DNA from 2 places in the Streptomyces sp. NPDC001606 genome. Region 2 is predicted to be linked to the other one. Evidence: riboswitches for the same ligand, from Rfam matches in the RefSeq annotation. Region 2 holds a riboswitch; the other holds the start of a gene.

Region 1 (10,696 bases), on a different contig from region 2:
CACGCACGAGAGCTACGTCAAGGCCCAGGCGGACGTCCTCGAGGGCAAGGTCAACGTCGACATCGACGGCTTCGAGATCTCGCCCGGAGTGTGGGTGGCCGAAGGCGCCGACGTGCATCCCGACGCCGTGCTCCGCGGACCGCTGTACATCGGTGACTACGCCAAGGTCGAGGCCGGCGCGGAGATCCGGGAGCACACCGTCGTGGGCTCGAACGTCGTCGTCAAGAGCGGCGCGTTCCTGCACAAGGCCGTCGTGCACGACAACGTCTATGTCGGGCAGCACAGCAATCTGCGGGGCTGTGTCGTCGGCAAGAACACCGACATCATGCGGGCCGCCCGGATCGAGGACGGCGCGGTCATCGGTGACGAGTGCCTGATCGGTGAGGAATCGATCGTCCAGGGCAACGTCCGTGTCTACCCGTTCAAGACCATCGAGGCCGGTGCCTTCGTCAACACGTCCGTCATCTGGGAGTCCAGAGGACAGGCGAACCTGTTCGGCGCCCGCGGGGTGTCCGGCATCCTGAACGTCGAGATCACACCCGAACTGGCCGTGCGGCTCGCCGGCGCCTACGCGACGACCCTCAAGAAGGGTGCCACCGTCACCACGGCCCGCGACCACTCCCGAGGCGCCCGGGCGCTCAAGCGGGCGGTCATCTCCGCGCTTCAGGCCAGCGCCATCGACGTACGCGACCTGGAGAACGTACCGCTGCCCGTGGCCCGGCAGCAGACCGCGCGGGGCAGCGCCGGCGGCATCATGATCCGGACCTCGCCGGGCGTGCCGGACTCGGTCGACATCATGTTCTTCGACGGCAACGGCGCCGACCTGTCGCAGGGCAGCCAGCGGAAGCTGGACCGGGTGTTCGCCCGGCAGGAGTACCGGCGGGCGTTCCCCGGTGAGATCGGCGACCTGTACTTCCCGGCGAGCGTCTTCGACTCGTACACCGGATCGCTGCTGCGGAACGTGGACACCACCGGGATCGCCGAGGCCGGGCTGAAGGTCGTCGTCGACGCCTCCAACGGCAGCGCCGGTCTGGTGCTGCCGAGCCTGCTCGGCAAGCTCGGCGTGGACTCGCTGACCATCAACCCCGGTCTGGACGAGTCCCGGCCCACGGAGACGGGCGAGATGCGGCGCAAGGGTCTGGTGCGGCTGGGCGAGATCGTGGCGTCCTCCGGTGCCGCGTTCGGTGTGCGGTTCGATCCCGTCGGCGAGCGGCTCTCCCTGGTGGACGAGAAGGGCCGGATCATCGAGGACGACCGGGCGCTGCTGGTGATGCTGGACCTGGTGGCCGCGGAGCGGCGCAGCGGCCGGGTGGCGCTGCCGGTGACCACGACCCGGATCGCCGAGCAGGTCGCCGCCTACCACGGCACCCAGGTCGAGTGGACCACCACCTCGCCCGACGACCTCACGCGCGTGGGCGGCGAGGAAGGGACCATCTTCGGCGGTGACGGCAAGGGCGGGTTCATCGTCCCCGAGTTCAGCAGTGTCTACGACGGTACGGCGGCCTTCGTACGGCTGATCGGTCTGGTGGCGCGGACCCAGCTCACCCTGAGCCAGATCGACGCACGTATCCCGCGGGCGCACGTCCTCAAGCGGGACCTCGCGACGCCGTGGGCCGTCAAGGGACTGGTGATGCGACGGGTGGTCGAGGCCGCCGGGGATCGCTTTGTCGACACGACGGACGGTGTCCGGGTCGTGGAGACCGACGGACGCTGGGTCATGGTGCTGCCGGACCCGGCCGAGGCGGTCACCCATCTGTGGGCCGAGGGGCCCGACGACGCCTCCGCGCAGGCCCTGCTGGACGAGTGGTCGGGGGTCGTCGACAGCGCCGGACGGTGACGTGGAGCGCCCCGGGCGGCACCGCCCGGGGCGCTGCCGTACGGCGGCGTGATGTGGGGAAATGCGCTGCACGCGTGCGTGCCGGACACGTGTCCTTGAGGGGCCTGTCCGGCACGCCGGTGGGGCCATTCGGAGGTATCCCTCGCGACATGCGACGATGTGCGGCATGCCGCAGCAACCCCCCGTTCGGAGCAGCCCCGCGCGGCCGCAGCGCCCGGACGCCTCCATGTCGTTGATCAACAACGTCATGGACCACAGCCTCGACGACGGGTACGCCGAGGCCGCCGCCCGGAAGAAGTCCCAGGGCGAGGGCGGCCTGCCGAAGACCCTGCGGGCGAAGCTGGGCCTCGCGGCCGGTCTCGTCCTCGCAGCGCTGGTCGTGACGGTGGGGGCGGCCCAGGCGCGGATCGCGGCGCCCGTGGTGGCCAAGGAGCGCCAGGAGCTGATCGACCGCGTCGACAAGGAGACCGCCGACGCGGACAAGCTGGAGGGCACGGTCGACAAGCTGCGCGACGAGGTGACGGCCCGGCAGCGGGCCGCGCTGCGGTCGAGCGGCGGCAGCGCCGAGGCGGACCTGGTGAGCCTTCTGTCGGGCGCCACCGCGGTGCACGGCCCCGGCGTCAAGCTCGTCGTGAACGACGCCAAGGAGGCCACCACGGGCGGTGACGGGACCAATCCGCGGGAGACCGCGGGCTTCTCCGACACCGGCCGGGTGCGCGACCGTGACATGCAGCGTGTGGTGAACGGTCTGTGGGCCTCCGGAGCCGAGGCCGTCTCGATCAACGGGCAGCGGCTGACCGCCCTGTCCGCGATCAGGGCCGCGGGTGACGCGATACTGGTCGACAACAGGCCGCTGGTGCCGCCGTACACGGTGCTGGCGGTGGGGGACGGGGAAAGGTTGAGCACCGGGTTCCAGAACAGCGCCGACGGCCTGTATCTGCATGCCCTGGAGCAGAACTACGGCATCCGCGCCACCATCTCCACCGAGGGTGACGTGCGGCTGCCCGCCGCTCCCAGCGTGATCGTACGCACAGCACAGCCGAATGCCGAGAAGACTGGGAAGGGCACATCGTGATCGCCGTACTGGGCCTCGTCGTGGGAGTCGTGGCCGGCCTGTTGGTCCGGCCCGAGGTTCCGGCGGTGGTCGAGCCTTATCTGCCGATTGCCGTCGTGGCGGCGCTGGACGCCGTCTTCGGTGGTCTGCGGGCCATGCTCGACGGGATCTTCGACGACAAGGTCTTCGTGGTGTCGTTCCTGTCGAACGTGGTCGTCGCCGCGCTCATCGTCTTCCTCGGCGACAAGTTGGGCGTGGGTGCGCAGCTGTCCACGGGTGTCGTGGTGGTCCTGGGCATCCGGATCTTCTCCAACGCCGCGGCGATCCGACGGCACGTGTTCCGGGCGTGACATCCATGAGTGATCAGGAAGAGCAGCCGCAGAAGGCGGAGAACAGGCTGCGCAAGGAGCTGCCGGCCGAGGTGCCCGCCCAGGCGCCGGGGACCGAGCCGGCGTCCGCGGAGCCCGCGCAGGAACGGCTGACCGGCCGGCAGCGGCTGGTCAAGGGACTGTGGCCGCCGCGCTTCACCCGGGCCCAACTCATCGTCGCGGTACTCCTGTTCGGCCTCGGTTTCGGTCTGGCCGTGCAGGTCGCCTCCAACAGCGACACCGACAGCGCGCTGCGCGGCGCACGTCAGGAAGATCTTGTACGCATCCTCGATGAACTGGATTCGCGCACACAGCGTCTTCAGGACGAGAAGCAGGGACTCGACAAGCAGCGTCAGGAACTCCAGAGCAGTTCCGACCAGGCCGCCGAGGCGCGCAAGCAGACCGCCGAGAAGGAGAAGCAACTCGGCATCCTGGCGGGCACGGTGGGCGCTCAGGGTCCCGGCATCACCTTGACGATCGAGGACACGAAGGGGACGGTCCAGGCGGACATGCTGCTCGACACCATCCAGGAGCTGCGCGCGGCCGGTGCGGAGGCGATCGAGGTCAACGGAGTGCGTGTGGTGGCCGGCACCTATTTCGCGGACTCGGGCAAGAGCGTGGACGTGGACGGGAACAAGATCAACGCCCCCTATCGTTTCAAGGTCATCGGCAAGCCGCAGGATCTGGAGCCGGCGCTGAACATCCCGGGAGGCGTGGTGCAGACTCTGGAGAAGGAGCAGGCCACGGTCACCGTCGCACGGTCGGGCAAGATCGTCGTGGACGCCTTGCGACAGGCGAAGCGGCCTGACTACGCTCGGTCGTCCTCCCAGTGAACCGGTGGTGCATGGGGGACATCCGGCAGGGGCATGAGGTTGCGGGGGGTCGGCGCACCGAAGAGGTGGTGCGTGGTGGAAACTGTCTGGTGGGCACGGACGTTGTGAGGATGTCCGGGTCGGCCGGTGTAGGCAATCAGGGTTCGTCCTGCCCCACGGGCGGGTCTGTTTCGGTCAAGGGGAATCGCCCGTGAAGTTGTTTGCGAAGTTGTTCGGCAAGAGCGCGCGAGAGGGCAACGCCAACGCGACCGCCCGTCATCGCGCACAGCCTGATGCGGAGGGCCAGCGCCCGCTGTTCCGGGACCAGGTCGCTGGTCCGGGTGGTGACATTTCGGGAGGTCAGGGCGCGGCGTCTGTTGACCCTGCCCAGTCCGGCGGCATAGGTTTCGGGCAACCGTCAACCTCAGGTACGGGTGGAGGGTTCGCTCCGGGCCCGTACGCGTCCAACGCCCCGGCGGGGCAGCCGCAGCAGGAGGATCCGTCGATGTCGGTCCTGGTGTGTACGAGGTGCGGTAACCGCAATGCGGAGAACGCCCGCTTCTGCTCCAACTGTGGTGCGCCGCTGCGCCCCGGTGTGGTGCCGGAGCGTGCCTCCGAGACCACGTCCACGATCTCTATCTCCGGTCTCGAGGCCTACGAGGCGGAGGCGACCGGCCAGACGCCGCTGCCGATGCTCTCGCCCGAGGCGCAGGCCGCGGTGGACGCCCTGCCGCTCGGCTCGGCGCTGCTGGTGGTGCGCCGGGGTCCGAACTCGGGCAGCCGCTTCCTCCTGGACAGCGATCTGACCACGGCCGGACGTCACCCGCAGAGCGACATCTTCCTGGACGACGTGACGGTCTCGCGTCGCCATGTGGAGTTCCGGCGCTCCCCGGACGGTTCGTTCACCGTGGCCGACGTGGGCAGCCTGAACGGCACCTATGTCAACCGTGAGCGGATCGACCAGGTCGCCTTGCAGAACGGCGACGAGGTGCAGATCGGCAAGTACCGGCTGGTGTTCTACGCGAGCCGGCAGGGCATCTGACCCGCCCCCGGACCCGGTCCGGGGATCCCCCAGGGAAGGTCCATGCTGCAAACACCGAGTGGCGGTGCCGGAACCGGTACCGCCGCCAGGGACAGTGGGCTGATGAGCATCGGCACGGTGCTGAACGTGCTGCGCGACGAGTTCCCCGAAGTCACCATCTCCAAGATCCGCTTCCTGGAGTCGGAGGGGCTCATCGAGCCGCAGCGGACCCCCTCGGGGTACCGCAAGTTCAGCGCCGAGGACGTCACCCGTCTCGGCCATGTCCTCAGGATGCAGCGGGACCACTATCTGCCGCTCAAGGTCATCCGTGAGCAGCTGGACGCCATGGAGCGCGGGGAGGCCGTACAGCTGCCGCTGGTGGGGCGCCAGCGCACCGCGGAGCATGAAGCGGAGCGGCCGGAGGGCCCCACGGTGGCCCGGGTCGGCCGGGCTGAGCTGCTGGCGGCCGCCGACATCGACGAGGACGCGCTGAAGGAGTGGGAGTCCTACGGGCTCATCGCTCCGCTGGAGGAGGGCGTCTACGACGCGGAGGCGGTCACCGTGGCCTCCCTCATCGCCGAGCTGGGCGGATTCGGGATCGAGCCGCGCCACCTTCGGGTGATGAAGGCGGCGGCCGATCGCGAGGCCGGCCTGGTGGACCAGGTGGTGGCCCCGCTCAAGCGCCACCGCAACCCGCAGACCAGGGCGCTCGCCGAGGCTCGTACCAAGGAGCTGGCGGCGCTCACGGTGAAGCTGCACGCGGCTCTGGTGAAGACCGCGCTCGGGATCCGGCTGCCCTGATCGGGCGGGGTCCGGGGCGACCGGATCGGGCACCTGTTCCCGGCCCGACTACCCAAACGTCCCGAGCACGGCCTAGGGTTGCTGTGTGAACGAGCTCGATGTCGTAGGTGTCCGGGTCGAAATGCCCTCCAACCAGCCGATCGTGCTCCTGCGCGAAGTGGGGGGCGACCGCTACCTCCCCATCTGGATCGGACCGGGGGAGGCGACGGCGATCGCCTTCGCCCAGCAGGGCATGGCCCCCGCCCGACCGCTGACCCACGACCTTTTCAAGGACGTGCTGGAGGCCGTCGGCCAGGAGCTGACCGAAGTACGCATCACCGACCTGCGGGAAGGCGTCTTCTACGCGGAGCTGGTCTTTGCCAGCGGGGTCGAGGTCAGCGCCCGTCCCTCCGATGCCATAGCGCTGGCCCTGCGCACCGGAACGCCGATCTACGGAAGCGACACGGTGCTGGACGACGCGGGTATCGCCATTCCGGACGAGCAGGAGGACGAGGTGGAGAAGTTCCGCGAGTTCCTCGACCAGATCTCGCCCGAGGACTTCGGTACCAGCAGCCAGTGAGGCGCCGGAAGCGGTGACCGCCGGCGGCGTGTGCCGGCCGGCGGTGGGTTCGTACGGCCAGGCCGGTGGGCAATTGCCACCGGCCCTTGAGAGCGTCCTACGGCTTCCCGTGAGCGCATTCGGCTAGCCTTTCCCCGCGGTGGGACACGGGAAACCACTCCTAGGGTGATTATCACTCGGCGTGCCGAGTGTGGCGATCGTTGACGCACCCCTGGTGACTGCCTACCGTCGAGAAGGCAGGTCAAGGACGGAGGTCGGCGTGAGAACGAGCGGCGACGGTACGGCTGGGGGTGCCCCCGGACGCGGTTTCGGGGAGAGCGGTCCGTACCCTCCCCCCGGTTCTCAGCTGTGTTCGGACAGGGGGTACCCCCATGCCGGCAGCGCGGTCGAGCACGCCCCGCAGCGGCCGACGGTGGTGCCGGACGGCAAAGGGGTGGCGGCCATGACGTCCGAGCAGATCGGTTACCGCGGGCCCACCGCCTGCGCGGCCGCCGGCATCACCTACCGGCAGCTCGACTACTGGGCCCGTACCGGCCTGGTCGAGCCCAGCGTGCGGCCTGCCTACGGGTCCGGCACCCAGCGGCTGTACAGCTTCCGTGACGTCGTCGTGCTGAAGATCGTCAAGCGCTTTCTGGACACCGGTGTGTCGCTCCAGAACATCCGCTCGGCCGTCCAGCACCTCAGGGAACGCGGTTTCCGTGATCTGGAGCGGATGACCCTGATGAGCGACGGCGCCACGGTGTACGAGTGCACCTCGCCGGACGAGGTCCACGCCCTGCTCCAGGGCGGTCAGGGCATCTTCGGCATCGCCGTCGGAGTGGTGTGGCGGGACGTGGAAAGCGCACTCTCACAGCTGCACGGAGAGCGCATCGACACCGGCGAGACCCTCGTCGGGCACAACCCCGCGGACGAGCTGGCACGGCGGCGCAACCGGGCGGTCTGACGGCCCGGCCGGCCGGGGCTCCGGTCCCGGGCCGCGGGCATTGTCAGTGGTGTGGTGCAGCATCGGAGATGTGAGAAATGCGCCCACCATCCTGCATCTCGACATGGATGCCTTCTACGCCTCAGTGGAACAGGCATCCAAGCCGAGCCTGCGCGGGAAGGCGGTCGTCGTGGGCGGGCTCGGCCCGCGCGGTGTGGTGGCCACGGCCTCGTACGAGGCGCGGGTCCTCGGGGTGCACTCGGCGATGCCCATGGCCCAGGCGCGCCGGCTGGCGCCCAACGCGGCGTATCTGGTGCCGCGCTTCTCCCTGTACCGGTCGGTCAGCGAGCAGGTGATGGCGCTGCTGCGGGAGCTGTCCCCGCTGGTGGAGCCGCTGAGCCTGGACGAGGCGTTCGTGGACCTGGAGGCCGGGGGAGCGGCCTGGGACGAGGAGTCGGCGCGGCTGACCGGGATCAGACTGCGCAGCGACATCAAGGCGGTCACCGGGCTCACCGGGTCGGTCGGGCTCGCCGCGTCCAAGATGCTCGCGAAGATCGCCTCCGAGCAGGCCAAGCCGGACGGACTGGTGCTGATCGAGCCGGGCACCGAGCGGGCACTGCTGGGGCCCATGCCGGTGCGCACCCTGCCGGGGGTGGGGCCGGCCACTGGAGACCATCTGCGGCGGGCCGGGATCACCACCGTCGATGAGCTGGCGGAGGCGGGCGAGGACGAGCTCGTCCGGCTGCTCGGCAAGGCGCACGGGCAGGCGTTGTACGCGATGGCGCTGGCCCACGACGAGCGGCCCGTGGTGGCCGAGCGCGAGGCCAAGTCGGTGTCGGTCGAGGACACCTACGACGTGGACATCCACGACCGCCTGCGGATCGGTCTGGAGGTACGGCGGCTCGCCGACCGGTGCGTGGGGCGGCTGCGCGGGGCCGGGCTGTCCGGGCGGACCATCGTGCTGAAGGTGCGGCGGTACGACTTCTCGACGCTGACCCGCTCGGAGACGCTGCGCGGGCCCACGGACGATCCGGCGGTGGTGCGGGAGGCGGCCGCGCGGTTGCTCGACTCCGTGGACACCACGGGCGGGGTGCGGCTGCTCGGGGTGGGCGTGTCGGGGCTGGCCGACTACACGCAGGAGGACCTGTTCGCGCAGGCGGCATGGGCCGCGGAGGAGGGCGAGCGGCAGGAAGAGGGGGAGGCGGACGGTGCCGAGGCCGAGGCGGAGACCGAGGGGGCGGAGCGGGGCGCGGAGCCCGCGGAGCGGCTGTGGCGGCCGGGGCAGGACGTGCGGCACGCCGAGTACGGGTACGGGTGGGTGCAGGGCAGCGGGGTGGGACGGGTCACCGTGCGGTTCGAGACGCCGCAGTCCGAGCCGGGGCGGGTGCGCACCTTCCTCGTCGGGGATGCCGCGCTGGAGGCGGTCGACCCGCTGCCGCTGGTGCTGGGCGTCGCCGACCCGCCGGCCGGGGTCCCAGCGGCGGACGGTGGCCATCGGGCCGGCTCCGCGCCGGACCCCGGAACCCGGCAGCCCGTAGGTCCGGTCGGGGTCCAGCCCGGTTCCGGGTGAGTTCGAGGACGGGGTGGGATCAAGGATTCGTGGGGCGGGTCAGGTTTCCTCCGTGCCCGCCAGCTTGCCGAAGTCGTGGTCCGGAAGTGGGGGGTGGGGCGATGTGTCGAGACCGTAGTGGTGGTAGAGCTGGAGTTCCTGCTCGGGGGAGAGATGGCGGCCCACCCCGAAGTCGGGGGCGTCCCTGATCAGGGCGCGCTCGAAGGGGACGCGGAGGGAGCCGTCGACCAGTTCGCTCGGTTCCAGGGGGACGAAGGCGTCCCGGGAGAACAGGCCGGTGCGTATGGCCGCCCACTCGGGCACGCCCGTCGCATCGTCGAGGTAGACCTCGTCAATGGTGCCGATCTTGGTGCCATCGCGGTCGAACGCCTTGCGGCCGATCAGGTTGCGCGGATCGATGTCGGTCTGCACGGTCCCTCTCCCTCCACTTGGTCGCAACTCATCCGTAAGCACTACAAAAGAGCACATTCAACGAGGCGGCCACTCGAGGGCCCAGGCGTTGACCTCGCTGGTAGGCTGACAGCGGCTGCTGACCCCGTGCGGGAGAGTCCTCCGACCACGTCGGAGGCGCCGAAGGAGCAAATCCTCCCCGGAATCTCTCAGGCTCACGTACCGCACGGACGAGGTCACTCTGGAAAGCAGGGCGGGTGTCGACGGCTTCCGCTCTCACCGACGGTGAAAACCGGGCGTGCCCGGTGAAACTCTCAGGTTGAGATGACAGAGGGGGAGGCCGTCCGGGCACCCGCGCCGTGGTGCCCTCGAAGGTCGCGTCAGACCAGGAGGCCTCCGCCATGACCGCCCATCGCATTCCGCTCTCCGTACTCGAAGCGGGCATCCCCTTCGAGCAGCGCCACATCGGGCCCGACCAGGAGGCGCGGGCCAAGATGCTCGCGCAGGTGGGCTACGGCTCGCTGGACGAGCTGACCGCCGCCGCGGTCCCGGATGTGATCAAGAACGCCGACGCGCTCGATCTGCCGGGTGCCCGCACCGAGGCGGAGGTGCTCGCCGAGCTGCGCTCCCTCGCGGACCGCAACCAGGTGCTCGGATCGATGATCGGCCTGGGGTACTACGGCACCTTCACGCCGCCCGTCATCCTCCGCAACGTCATGGAGAACCCGGCCTGGTACACGGCCTACACGCCGTACCAGCCGGAGATCTCCCAGGGGCGCCTCGAGGCCCTGCTGAACTTCCAGACCATGGTCGCGGAGCTGACCGGGCTGCCGACCTCCGGCGCCTCGCTGCTCGACGAGGGCACGGCCGCCGCCGAGGCCATGGCGCTGTCCCTGCGGATGGGCAAGAACAAGAAGGGTCTCTTCCTCGTCGACGCGGACGCGCTGCCGCAGACGATCGCCGTCATCGAGACCCGTGCCGAGCCGACCGGCGTCGAGATCGTCGTCGCCGACCTCAGCGAGGGCATCCCGGCCGACCTCGCCGCCCGCGAGATCAACGGCGTGCTGCTCCAGTACCCGGGCGCCTCCGGTGCCGTACGGGACATCAAGCCGGTCATCGACCAGGCGCACGAGCTGGGCGCGCTGGTCACCGTCGCCGCCGACCTGCTCGCCCTGACCCTGCTGACCTCGCCGGGTGAGCTGGGCGCGGACATTGCCGTCGGCACCACCCAGCGCTTCGGTGTGCCGATGGGCTTCGGCGGCCCGCACGCCGGTTACATGGCCGTGCGCGAGAAGTTCGCCCGCAGCCTGCCGGGCCGGCTGGTGGGCGTGTCCGTCGACGCCGACGGGAACAAGGCCTACC
Region 2 (10,696 bases):
TCGTCGGCGATCCGCCGGAACTCGGCGAAGTCCAGCCGGCGCGGGTACGCCGACCAGCCCGCGATGATCACCTTCGGGCGGTGCTCCTTGGCGAGCCGCTCGACCTCGGCCATGTCGACCAGGCCGGTCTCGGCGTCCACGTGGTAGGCGACCACGTTGAACTGCTTGCCGGAGAAGTTCAGGCGCATGCCGTGGGTCAGATGGCCGCCGTGCGCCAGGTCCAGGCCGAGGATGGTGTCCCCGGGCTGGGCGAGGGCGAACAGGGCCGCCTGGTTCGCGGAGGCGCCGGAGTGGGGCTGCACATTGGCGTACTCGGCGCCGAACAGCTCCTTGAGCCGGTCGATGGCGATCTGCTCGGCGACGTCGACGTGCTCGCAGCCGCCGTAGTAGCGCCGGCCCGGGTAGCCCTCGGCGTACTTGTTGGTCAGCACCGAGCCCTGCGCCTCCATCACCGCGAGCGGCGCGAAGTTCTCGGAGGCGATCATCTCCAGCGTGGACTGCTGGCGGCTCAGCTCGGCGTCGACCGCGGCGGCGATCTCCGGGTCCAGCTCGTGCAGGGACGTGTTCAGGACGGTCATCGGGGTACGACTCCTCAGCCGGCGGTGAAGGCGGTGTACTCGTCGGCGCTCATGAGGTCCTCGGGCTCGTCCGTCACGCGCACCTTGAACAGCCAGCCGCCCTCGAAGGGAGCGGAGTTCACCAGCGACGGGTCGTCCACGACGTCCTGGTTGACCGCGGTGACCTCACCGGTGACCGGGGCGTACAGGTCGGAGACCGACTTGGTCGACTCCAGCTCGCCGCAGGACTCGCCCGCGGTCACGGTGTCACCGACGTCCGGGAGCTGGACGAAGACCACGTCGCCGAGCGCGTTGGCCGCGTGCTCGGTGATGCCGACCGTCGAGACGCCGTCCTCGGCGTCCGACAGCCACTCGTGCTCCTTGCTGTAGCGAAGCTGCTCGGGGTTGCTCATGGCCTGAATTCTCCTGTACGTGCGGGAGTGCTGATGAAGGGGGGACTGCCGGAACTGGTGCCGGGCAGGGAAATGTGCGCAGGGTCACGTCACGGGGACGTGCCGAGGCCCAGTGTCTACTTCTGCCGCTTGTAGAAGGGCAGAGCCACGACCTCGTACGGCTCGTGGGTGCCCCGGATGTCCACGCCGACGCCCGGGGTGCCCGGCGCCGCGTGCGCAGCGTCGACGTAGGCCATGGCGATCGGCTTGCCGAGGGTGGGGGAGGGGGCGCCGGAGGTGACCTCGCCGATCACCTCGCCGCCGGAGACGACGGCGTATCCGGCACGCGGCACCCGGCGGCCCTCGGCGACCAGGCCGACGAGCACCCGGGGCGGGTTCTGCTCGGCGCGGGCGGCGGCCTCGGTGAGCGCCTCGCGCCCGACGAAGTCGCCCTCCTTCTCGAACTTCACCACCCGGCCGAGCCCGGCGTCGAAGGGGGTGAGGGCGGTGGTCAGCTCGTGCCCGTACAGCGGCATGCCCGCCTCCAGGCGCAGCGTGTCCCGGCAGGACAGACCGCACGGCACCAGGCCGGCGCCCTCGCCCGCCTTGGTCAGCGCCTGCCACAGCTCGACGGCGTGCTCCGGCTTCACGAACAGCTCGAAGCCGTCCTCGCCGGTGTAGCCGGTGCGGGCGATCAGGGCGGGGACGCCGGCGACGGTGCCGGGCAGACCGGCGTAGTACTTCAGGCCGTCGAGGTCGGCGTCGGTCAGCGACTTCAGGATGCCGGGGGACTCCGGGCCCTGGACGGCGATCAGCGCGTAGGCGTCCCGGTCGTCGCGCACCTCGGCGTCGAACCCGGCGGCCCGCTCGGTCAGCGCGTCCAGCACGACCTGGGCGTTGGAGGCGTTGGCCACGACCATGTACTCGGTCTCGGCGAGCCGGTAGACGATCAGGTCGTCCAGGATGCCGCCGTCGGCCTGGCAGATCATGGTGTAGCGGGCGCGGCCGACGCCGACGGAGGCGATGTTGCCGACCAGGGCGAAGTTCAGCAGGGCGGCCGCCTGCGGGCCGGTCACGGTGATCTCGCCCATGTGGGAGAGGTCGAAGAGGCCGGCCTTGGTGCGTACGGCGAGGTGCTCGTCGCGCTCGGAGCCGTAGCGCAGGGGCATGTCCCAGCCGGCGAAGTCGGTCATCGTCGCACCGAGCGCGCGATGCACGGCATCCAGCGCGGTGTGACGGAGTTCAGTGCTGCTCATCGGTCGGTCGTCTCCCAGGGCACACGGACGGGGGCGAGGAACGTTCCTCCCCATCTGTCATCGGAACCTGAGAGGTTCGCCACGACCGCCACCGGGACGATCAGGGCTTGCACCTTGGGTGGAGCCACTGACACAGCGGCCCGCTTTTCAGATGTGCCTCGCCCGCGCGGTAACGGGGCCTGAGAGATTCAAGGGAGGGACTTGCTCCTTCGGCGCCCCAGCGACGACGGCTGGGGACTCTCCCGCGCGGATTCAAGCGGCCGGTATGCAGTTGGCGCGCACATCATTGCACGGCGCGGCCGCTTTTGTAACCGACCTGTGGCAGCACCCGGACCCGCCCGCCACCACCGCCTATTACCTTCTCTTTACGGTCGACGGGAAAGAAGTTGACCGAGTCGACAGGGGAGGACGATCACGGTGAACAGGACCCCCGCGTACGCCACCGGCGTCACGGTGCCGCGGCAGCGGACCAGCGCCACCATCCGCGCCGTGCGCGACCTGCGCGACCGCGCCGGCCACACCCCGCGCACCCTGCTCTTCGGACCCCGGGACGTGGTGGTGATCACCGGCCTGCCCGGCAGCGGCAAGTCCACCCTCATGCACCGCACGGTCACCGGCCGCCGCATCGACTCCCAGGACACCCGCGACCGCTTCGCCGCCCGGCTGCCCCGCGGCCTCCCCTACGTCCTCTACCGCCCCCTGGTCCGCCTCGCCCACTACACGGCGCTGCGCCGCGCCCTGCGCACCGGCGAGGGCGTCGTCGTGCACGACTGCGGCACCCAGGCCTGGGTGCGGAGCTGGCTCGCCCGGGAGGCCCGCCGCCGCGGCGGCACCCTGCATCTGCTGCTGCTCGACGTCGACCCCGCCACGGCCCGCGCGGGCCAGCAGGAGCGCGGCCGGGGCGTCTCCCGCTACGCCTTCCGCCGCCACCGCCGCACGACGGCCCGCCTGCTCGACGCGATCGAACGCGGCCAACTCCCCACCGGCTGCACCACAGCCCTCCTTCTGGACCGCCCCGCAGCAGACACCCTGCACACCCTCTCCTTCACGCCCTGAGCCGACCCACCCCCGCACCGTGCGGCCTTCACCGGCTGACACAGGGTTGGACGGCTGGGGGTGCCGGTGTTGTTCGGGGGTGGGGCATGTGCCCCGGGCTGCTTGGGCGGGGGTGGGCGAGGGGGCCGGGCGGGGGTGGCGTACCCGCTAGCCTTCATGCACACAGCAGTGGTTCCCAGCAGGCGGTAGGCAGATGGACTTCCCGGCGGATCTGCCCGCGGACATTCCCGCGGGCTTCCCGGCTCAGGCGCACCCCCACCCGCACGGCGGTTGGCCCGGCAACGAACTCGAGGAGGTGCTGTCGGCCTCCCTCGGGATCCCCGCGGCGGCCGGCCGGATCGTGGAGGTGCTCGGCCGCAGCTTCCTGTGGATCCCGCTGCCCTCCGGCGGCGGCCCGGACAGCGGCCCGCTGGATCTGCCCACCACCGAGATCGCGGGCCAGGTGTACGTCCCGGTGTTCAGCTCCGAGGAACAGTTCCGCCAGGTCGTCGGCTCCCACATGGGGTACACCATCGCCCCCGCCGTGGAGTTCGCCCGCGGACTGCCCCCGCAGGTCGGCATCGTGGTGAACCCCGACGGGGTGGTCGGCATCCCGCTGCCGCCGCAGGCGGTGGCCGAGCTGTGCCGCAGCGGCCGTACCCCGCTCGACGGCCCCGCCGCCGGCGGCCGGGTCCGGCTCTTCGAACCCGACTGGCAGGACGACCCGGTGGACTTCCTCGCCGCCGCCTCCTCCGAGTTCGCCGAGATCGGTGTCGTCCACACCGCCCGCCGCTGCCTCGCCGCGATCGAGACGGACGAACCGGTGCTTTTCGTCGGCGTGGAACTCTCCCAGTGGGAGGGCGACCTCCGCGCCCGCCCCCTGGAGGCGCTGGGCCGGGCCCTCGCCCGCGTCCCGGTCGCATGGCCGGTCAACCTGGTCCTGCTGGACGTGACGGACGACCCCGTGGCCGAATGGCTGAAGCACCGCGTCCGGCCCTTCTATCAGTACGGCCAGTAGAGACACCCGAGGGGCGTGGGGCGCGGGTGGCCACCAGCCACCCGCACCCGCGCACGCACAGGCGGCTCCGCGTCACCGGGCGCTTAAGCTGTCCCCGAACCCGGGCGCACTGAACAGAAGGGCACGACAAGGTGAGCGCGAGCCACAGCGGCAGCGTCGAGCACATGCTGCGTCAGGTCACCCCCGGCCGCTACGACGCCTACGAGGCCCTGCTCCGCGCCCTTGCCACCCCCTCCGCCGGCCAGATCTGGATGCTGCTGTGGCACGGCCAGGCCGGCTCCCCGGACGCCCAGTACGGGGACATGGAAGTCGGCGGCTTCCACTACGCCCCCTGTGTCACCTCCGCCCAGGAACTCTCGGCCAGCGGCTGGAACCGTTCCTACGAGGTCGTCGACGGCCTCGACGTCGCCCGCACCCTCTACCCGGACCACTACGGCCTCTGGCTCAACCCGCACGCCCCGGGCGGCGGCGTCGGCATCCCCTGGCTGGATCTGCGCCGTATCGCCACCGGTCTGGACCGGCAGCCCGCGGGACCCCTCCGGCTGTCCGAACCCGGCATCGAGATCCCGCAGTTCTACGCGCTGCTCGCGCAGAACGCCCACCGCACGCCCGCGCTCCGCACCCTGCGCCGCGCCTGGGTGCAGCCGGCCCTCGGAGCGCCGTACCTCGCCATCGGTCTGGACGTCTACGACACCTCGCCCGCCGCGGTCGACTCGGTGCGCGCGATGATGCAGCAGTCCGTCGGCGCCGTCCCGGAAGGGCTGCCGGTGTCGACGGTCGCGATGACCGACGACTACGACCCCGTGGTGATGTGGATGCGGGCCAACGCGCGCCCCTTCTACGACCGTGAGGCGCATGCGGTCGCGGCCCAGCCGCAGCCCCAGCCGCAACTCCAGGCCCAGCCCTTGCCCCAGACACCGGCAGCCGGTTACGGCTATCCCCCCGCCCACGGCGGCTACTGACCGCTCACTGACCTCCCGGCGACCTCTCCGCTGACCTCGACTTTCGGTCGCCGCCCGGCCGGAACGGCACCCTTGTCCGAGGGCTCGAACCCCTCCGTTACCGTCCGGTCAACGGGACTCACTGTCCGCATAACGGCGTTCACCTGCTTCCATCACGGTTGCGCATCCATTCACTGCCAAGGCTGGCGGCTGATCGCGCAGGCGTTGAAGACTCCCCCTTCAAGGGGTTCGCCCCTGTGTACGACGGACTGATTGATGCCGCTACCAGCGGCAAGTGCGGGCCGGTTACCGCCGGTTGAGAGGGGTCCCAGCCTAATGACGGCACCATTGCACGAGCCGACCGCGGAAGCGGCCCCGGGTGCGGCCGAGGAAGCGGCGACGGCCGCCACCGACGCGAAGGCCGTTCAGGGCCGTTCCCTGGGGCGGATCGCCTGGGAACGCCTGAAGCGGGACAAACTCGCCCTGACGGGCGGCATCGTCGTGCTCGTCCTGATCGTGATCGCGCTGCTCGCGCCGGTCATCGCGAACCTGGTCGGGCAGGACCCGGACCTCTACCACGAGAGCCTGATCGACCCGCTGTTCAGCACGCCCAAGGGCTCGCTGGGCGGCATGAGCGGCGACCATCTGCTCGGCGTGGAGCCGGTCAACGGCCGTGACATCTTCGCCCGCATCCTCTACGGCGCCCGGATCTCGCTGCTGGTCGGCTTCCTGTCCGCGGTGGTCGCCGTCATCCTCGGCACCCTCTTCGGCATTCTCGCCGGCTTCTTCGGCGGCTGGGTCGACTCGCTCATCAGCCGTGTGATGGACGGTCTGCTCGCCTTCCCCCAGCTGCTGTTCATCATCGCCCTGGTCTCCGTCATGCCCAACGAGATGCTGGGTCTCTCCGGCACCGGTGTGCGCGTGTTCGTGATGATCCTGGTCATCGGCTTCTTCGGCTGGCCGTACATCGGCCGCGTGGTCCGCGGCCAGACCCTCAGCCTGCGCGAACGCGAGTACGTGGAGGCGGCCCGCTCGCTCGGTGCCGGGCGGCTCTACATCCTCTTCAAGGAGCTGCTGCCCAACCTCGTCGCGCCCATCATCGTGTACACGACGATGATGATCCCCACCAACATCCTCACCGAGGCGGCACTCAGCTTCCTGGGCGTGGGCGTCAAGCCGCCCACCTCCTCCTGGGGGCAGATGCTCTCGAGCGCGATCGACTACTACGACTCGGACCCCATGTACATGGTGATCCCGGGCGTGGCGATCTTCATCACGGTGCTGGCCTTCAACCTGTTCGGCGACGGCGTGCGGGACGCGCTGGACCCGAAGGGTTCCCGCTGAGGTGCCAACCCCCAAGCGTCCCGTGAGCTCTTCCACGGGGTCTCTCATCAAATCCGGAGGATCCGAGATCGTGACTACCGAACGCACCTCAGGGCGGCGCAAGCAGGCCCTTGCCGCTGCCGCAGTGGTCGCCGGCCTGCTGACCACGGCGGCGTGCGGCGGAGGCGACAGCAGCGGCGACGGCGGCTCGAAGGACGGCGCTGCCGGCTTCAACGCGGCCGTCAACAAGGTCGCCCAGGCCAACCTCGTCAAGAAGGGCGGCACGCTCAAGTACGTCAGCACGCAGGACGCCGACTCGTGGGACACCACGCGCGGTTACTACGGCTTCATGTGGGACTTCTCCCGCTACTACAGCCGTCAGCTGCTGACCTACAAGACCGCGCCGGGCGCCGAGGGAGCCCAGCTCACCCCGGACCTCGCCACGGACATGGGCAAGGTCTCGGCCGACGGCAAGACCTACACCTTCACCCTGCGCGACGGCATCACGTGGGAGGACGGCAAGCCGATCACCTCCCAGGACGTCAAGTACGGCATCGAGCGCGTCTGGGCGCAGGACGTGCTGTCCGGCGGTCCGATCTACCTCCAGCAGATGCTGGACCCGAAGAACACCTACAAGGGCCCCTACAAGGACTCCACCAAGGACCACCTGGGCCTGAGCGCGATCCAGACGCCCGACGCCAAGACGATCGTCTTCCACCTGCCGAAGGCCAACTCGGACTTCCCGCAGGCGCTGGCCATGACCACGGGTTCCCCGGTCCGCCAGGACAAGGACACCAAGTCCAAGTACGGCCTGCACCCGTTCTCCTCCGGCCCGTACAAGTTCCAGTCGTACACGCCGGGCAAGGGCCTCGTGCTGGTCCGCAACGACAAGTGGAAGGCGTCCTCGGACCCGGTCCGCAAGGCGTACCCGGACAAGATCACGCTGGACATCTCCACCAACCAGACCAACTCCGACCAGCAGCTGATCAACGGCGACTACGACATCGACGCGTCGCAGACCAGCCTGGGCCCCCAGGGCCGCCAGATAGCCCTGAAGCAGAACAAGGGCAACCTGGACAACCCGGTCTCCGGCTTCATCCGCTACGCGGTCTTCCCGCAGAGCGTCAAGCCGTTCGACAACATCCACTGCCGCAAGGCCGTCATCTACGCCGCCGACCACGTGTCGCTCCAGACCGCCCGCGGTGGCCCGGTCGCCGGTGGTGACATCGGCACCAACATGCTCCCGCCGTCGGTCGCCGGTGGCGAGGGCCAGAAGTACGACCCGTACCAGATCGCGACGAAGAACAAGAACGGCAACGTCGCCCTGGCCAAGCAGGAGCTGAAGGCCTGCGGTCAGCCGAACGGCTTCTCGACCACCATCGCGGTCCGCAACAACAAGCAGCAGGAAGTCGCCACCTCCGAGTCCCTCCAGGCGGCGCTGAAGAAGGTCGGCATCAAGGCCGACATCTACCAGTACGACGGTTCGCAGTCCCCGGGCATCATCGGCAGCCCCTCGAACGTCGCGAAGAAGAAGCTCGGCATCATCATCATGGGCTGGGGTCCGGACTTCCCGACCGTCCAGGGCTACGGCATCCCGCTGTGGAGCAGCAAGTACATCCTGCAGAGCGGTAACAACAACTACGCCCTGATCAAGGACAAGACGATCGACGGCCTGTTCGACCAGTACAGCGCCACGCTGGACGCGTCGAAGAAGACCCAGATCTCCACGGAGATCAACCACAAGGTCATGGAGGGCGCGTACTACCTGCCCTTCACCTTCGAGCGGTTCCTCAACTTCCGCTCCTCCCGGGTCGGCAACGTGTACACGACGAACGCGTACAGCGGCTACTACGACTTCGTCAACATCGGTCTGAAGTCCACGAAGTAAAACCGGCACACCCGCCGTACGGCACGAAAGGCAGGTGAAGGCCGGCGCGGCGAGCCGCGGGCCCCACGGACGACCTCCGGGGCCCGCGGTCCGCGGCGGGCCGTAAGCTGTGCTCGCTTACCTCATCAGGCGGCTGTTCGCCGCCGCAGTGATGCTCGTGGTCATCGTCCTGGTGGTCTTCAGCATCTTCTTCCTCGTCCCCAAGTGGGCGGGCGTCGACATCGCCACGAGCTTCGTGGGCAAGCAGGCAGACCCGCACGCCGTGGCGGCGGTGCGCGAGAAGCTGGGTCTGGGCGACCCGGTGTACCTCCAGGTCTGGCACTTCTTCAAGGGCATCTTCGTGGGCCGCACCTACGCGGCCGGCGGCGATGTCACCCACTGCGCCGCGCCGTGCTTCGGCTACTCCTTCCGCAGTGAGCAGGCCGTCTGGCCGGTGCTGACCGACCGCTTCCCGGTGACCCTGGGTCTCGCGCTCGGTGCCGCTGTGCTCTGGCTGGTCTTCGGTGTCGCGGCGGGTGTGCTCTCCGCCCTCAAGCGGGGCAGCATCTGGGACCGCGGTGCGATGCTCGTCGCCCTCAGCGGTGTCTCCCTCCCCATCTACTTCACCGGTCTGCTCGCCTCGGCGATCTTCGTCTTCGGGCTGCACTGGTTCAGCGCCAAGTACGTCCCGCTCGGTGACGACCCGGGCGGCTGGTTCGCCAGCATGATCCTGCCCTGGACCACCCTCGCCTTCCTGTACGCGGCGATGTACGCCCGGATCACCCGGGCGACCATGATGGAGGTCCTCGGCGAGGACTACATCCGCACCGCCCGTGCCAAGGGCCTCAAGGAGCAGGTCGTCATCGGCAAGCACGCCATGCGCTCCACGATGACCCCCATCCTGACCATGCTCGGCATGGACCTCGGCGCCCTCATCGGCGGCGCGATCCTCACCGAGACCACGTTCAGCATCCCCGGCCTCGGCCAGGCCGTGCTGAGCGCCATCAAGAACCAGGACCTGCCCATCATCCTGGGTGTCACCCTGATCACCTCCCTCGCGGTGCTCATCGCCAACCTTCTGGTGGACGTCCTGTACGCCGTGATCGACCCCCGAGTGAGGCTCTCATGACCGAACTCAGCAAGACGGGCGCGGCCGTCGGCGAGCCCACGGACTCCTCGGCCCCGGACGCGCCGGCGTCGTTCCTCGAAGTGCGCGACCTGAAGGTGCACTTCCCGACCGACGACGGTCTGGTGAAGTCCGTCGACGGGCTCAGCTTCCAGCTGGAGAAGGGCAAGACCCTCGGCATCGTGGGCGAGTCCGGCTCCGGCAAGTCGGTGACCTCGCTCGGCATCATGGGCCTGCACACCGCCGGCCAGTACGGCAAGCGCAAGGCGCGGATCTCCGGCGAGATCTGGCTGAACGGCACCGAGCTGCTGTCCGCCGACCCCGACCGGGTGCGCCGGATGCGCGGCCGCGAGATGGCGATGATCTTCCAGGACCCGCTGTCCGCGCTGCACCCGTACTACACGATCGGCCAGCAGATCGTGGAGGCCTACCGGATCCACCACGACGTCGACAAGAAGACCGCCCGCCGGCGCGCGATCGAGATGCTCGACCGGGTCGGCATCCCGCAGCCGGACAAGAGGGTGGACAACTACCCGCACGAGTTCTCCGGCGGTATGCGCCAGCGCGCGATGATCGCCATGTCGCTGGTCAACAACCCCGAACTGCTCATCGCGGACGAGCCGACGACCGCCCTGGACGTGACCGTCCAGGCGCAGATCCTCGACCTGATCCGCGATCTCCAGAAGGAGTTCGGCTCCGCGGTCATCATCATCACCCACGACCTGGGCGTCGTCGCCGAACTGGCCGACGACATCCTGGTGATGTACGGCGGCCGCTGCGTCGAGCGCGGCCCGGCGGAGAAGGTGTTCTACGAGCCCCGCCACCCCTACACCTGGGGTCTGCTCGGCTCGATGCCGCGCCTCGACCGCGACCAGCAGGAGCGGCTGATCCCGGTCAAGGGCTCCCCGCCCTCGCTGATCAACGTCCCGTCCGGCTGCGCCTTCAACCCGCGCTGCCCGTACGCCGACATCCCGAAGGACAACGTGACCCGCACGGTCCGCCCCGAGCTGACCGAGGTCGGCAGCAAGCACTGGGCCGCCTGCCACATGTCGCAGGAGCAGCGGGAGCGGATCTGGACCGAAGAGATTGCGCCGAAGCTGTGAGTGAGAACGCCAAGGACGAGGCAGTGAGCATTCCTGCCCAGAGCGACGGTGCCGAGGCCGACTCCAGGGCCACGAAGA

What was found. Region 2 has a riboswitch for glycine ahead of gcvT (glycine cleavage system aminomethyltransferase GcvT). Riboswitches for the same ligand answer to the same signal wherever they lie in the genome.
Region 1: another riboswitch for glycine. It lies ahead of gcvP (aminomethyl-transferring glycine dehydrogenase); the one in region 2 lies ahead of gcvT (glycine cleavage system aminomethyltransferase GcvT).

What each region holds. Positions count from the first base shown of each region.
Region 1 covers NZ_JBSFHC010000012.1:246,587-257,282, reverse strand. Annotated here, with positions in the region: gene ACWCV9_RS22945 (sugar phosphate nucleotidyltransferase) at 1-1,837, shown strand, start outside; gene ACWCV9_RS22940 (DUF881 domain-containing protein) at 2,004-2,912, shown strand; gene ACWCV9_RS22935 (small basic family protein) at 2,909-3,241, shown strand; gene ACWCV9_RS22930 (DUF881 domain-containing protein) at 3,247-4,092, shown strand; gene ACWCV9_RS22925 (FHA domain-containing protein) at 4,283-5,113, shown strand; gene ftsR (transcriptional regulator FtsR) at 5,156-5,893, shown strand; gene ACWCV9_RS22915 (bifunctional nuclease family protein) at 5,979-6,452, shown strand; gene ACWCV9_RS22910 (MerR family transcriptional regulator) at 6,712-7,395, shown strand; partial or broken gene ACWCV9_RS22905 (DNA polymerase IV) at 7,466-9,062, shown strand; gene ACWCV9_RS22900 (PRC-barrel domain-containing protein) at 8,984-9,355, opposite strand; glycine riboswitch at 9,475-9,569, shown strand; gene gcvP (aminomethyl-transferring glycine dehydrogenase) at 9,736-10,696, shown strand, end outside.
Region 2 covers NZ_JBSFHC010000002.1:294,874-305,569, reverse strand. Annotated here, with positions in the region: gene glyA (serine hydroxymethyltransferase) at 1-578, opposite strand, end outside; gene gcvH (glycine cleavage system protein GcvH) at 593-970, opposite strand; gene gcvT (glycine cleavage system aminomethyltransferase GcvT) at 1,087-2,205, opposite strand; glycine riboswitch at 2,250-2,362, opposite strand; glycine riboswitch at 2,363-2,460, opposite strand; gene ACWCV9_RS05760 (AAA family ATPase) at 2,623-3,261, shown strand; gene ACWCV9_RS05755 (enhanced serine sensitivity protein SseB) at 3,455-4,258, shown strand; gene ACWCV9_RS05750 (enhanced serine sensitivity protein SseB C-terminal domain-containing protein) at 4,423-5,220, shown strand; gene ACWCV9_RS05745 (ABC transporter permease) at 5,536-6,543, shown strand; gene ACWCV9_RS05740 (ABC transporter substrate-binding protein) at 6,614-8,410, shown strand; gene ACWCV9_RS05735 (ABC transporter permease) at 8,520-9,518, shown strand; gene ACWCV9_RS05730 (ABC transporter ATP-binding protein) at 9,515-10,618, shown strand; gene ACWCV9_RS05725 (ABC transporter ATP-binding protein) at 10,642-10,696, shown strand, end outside.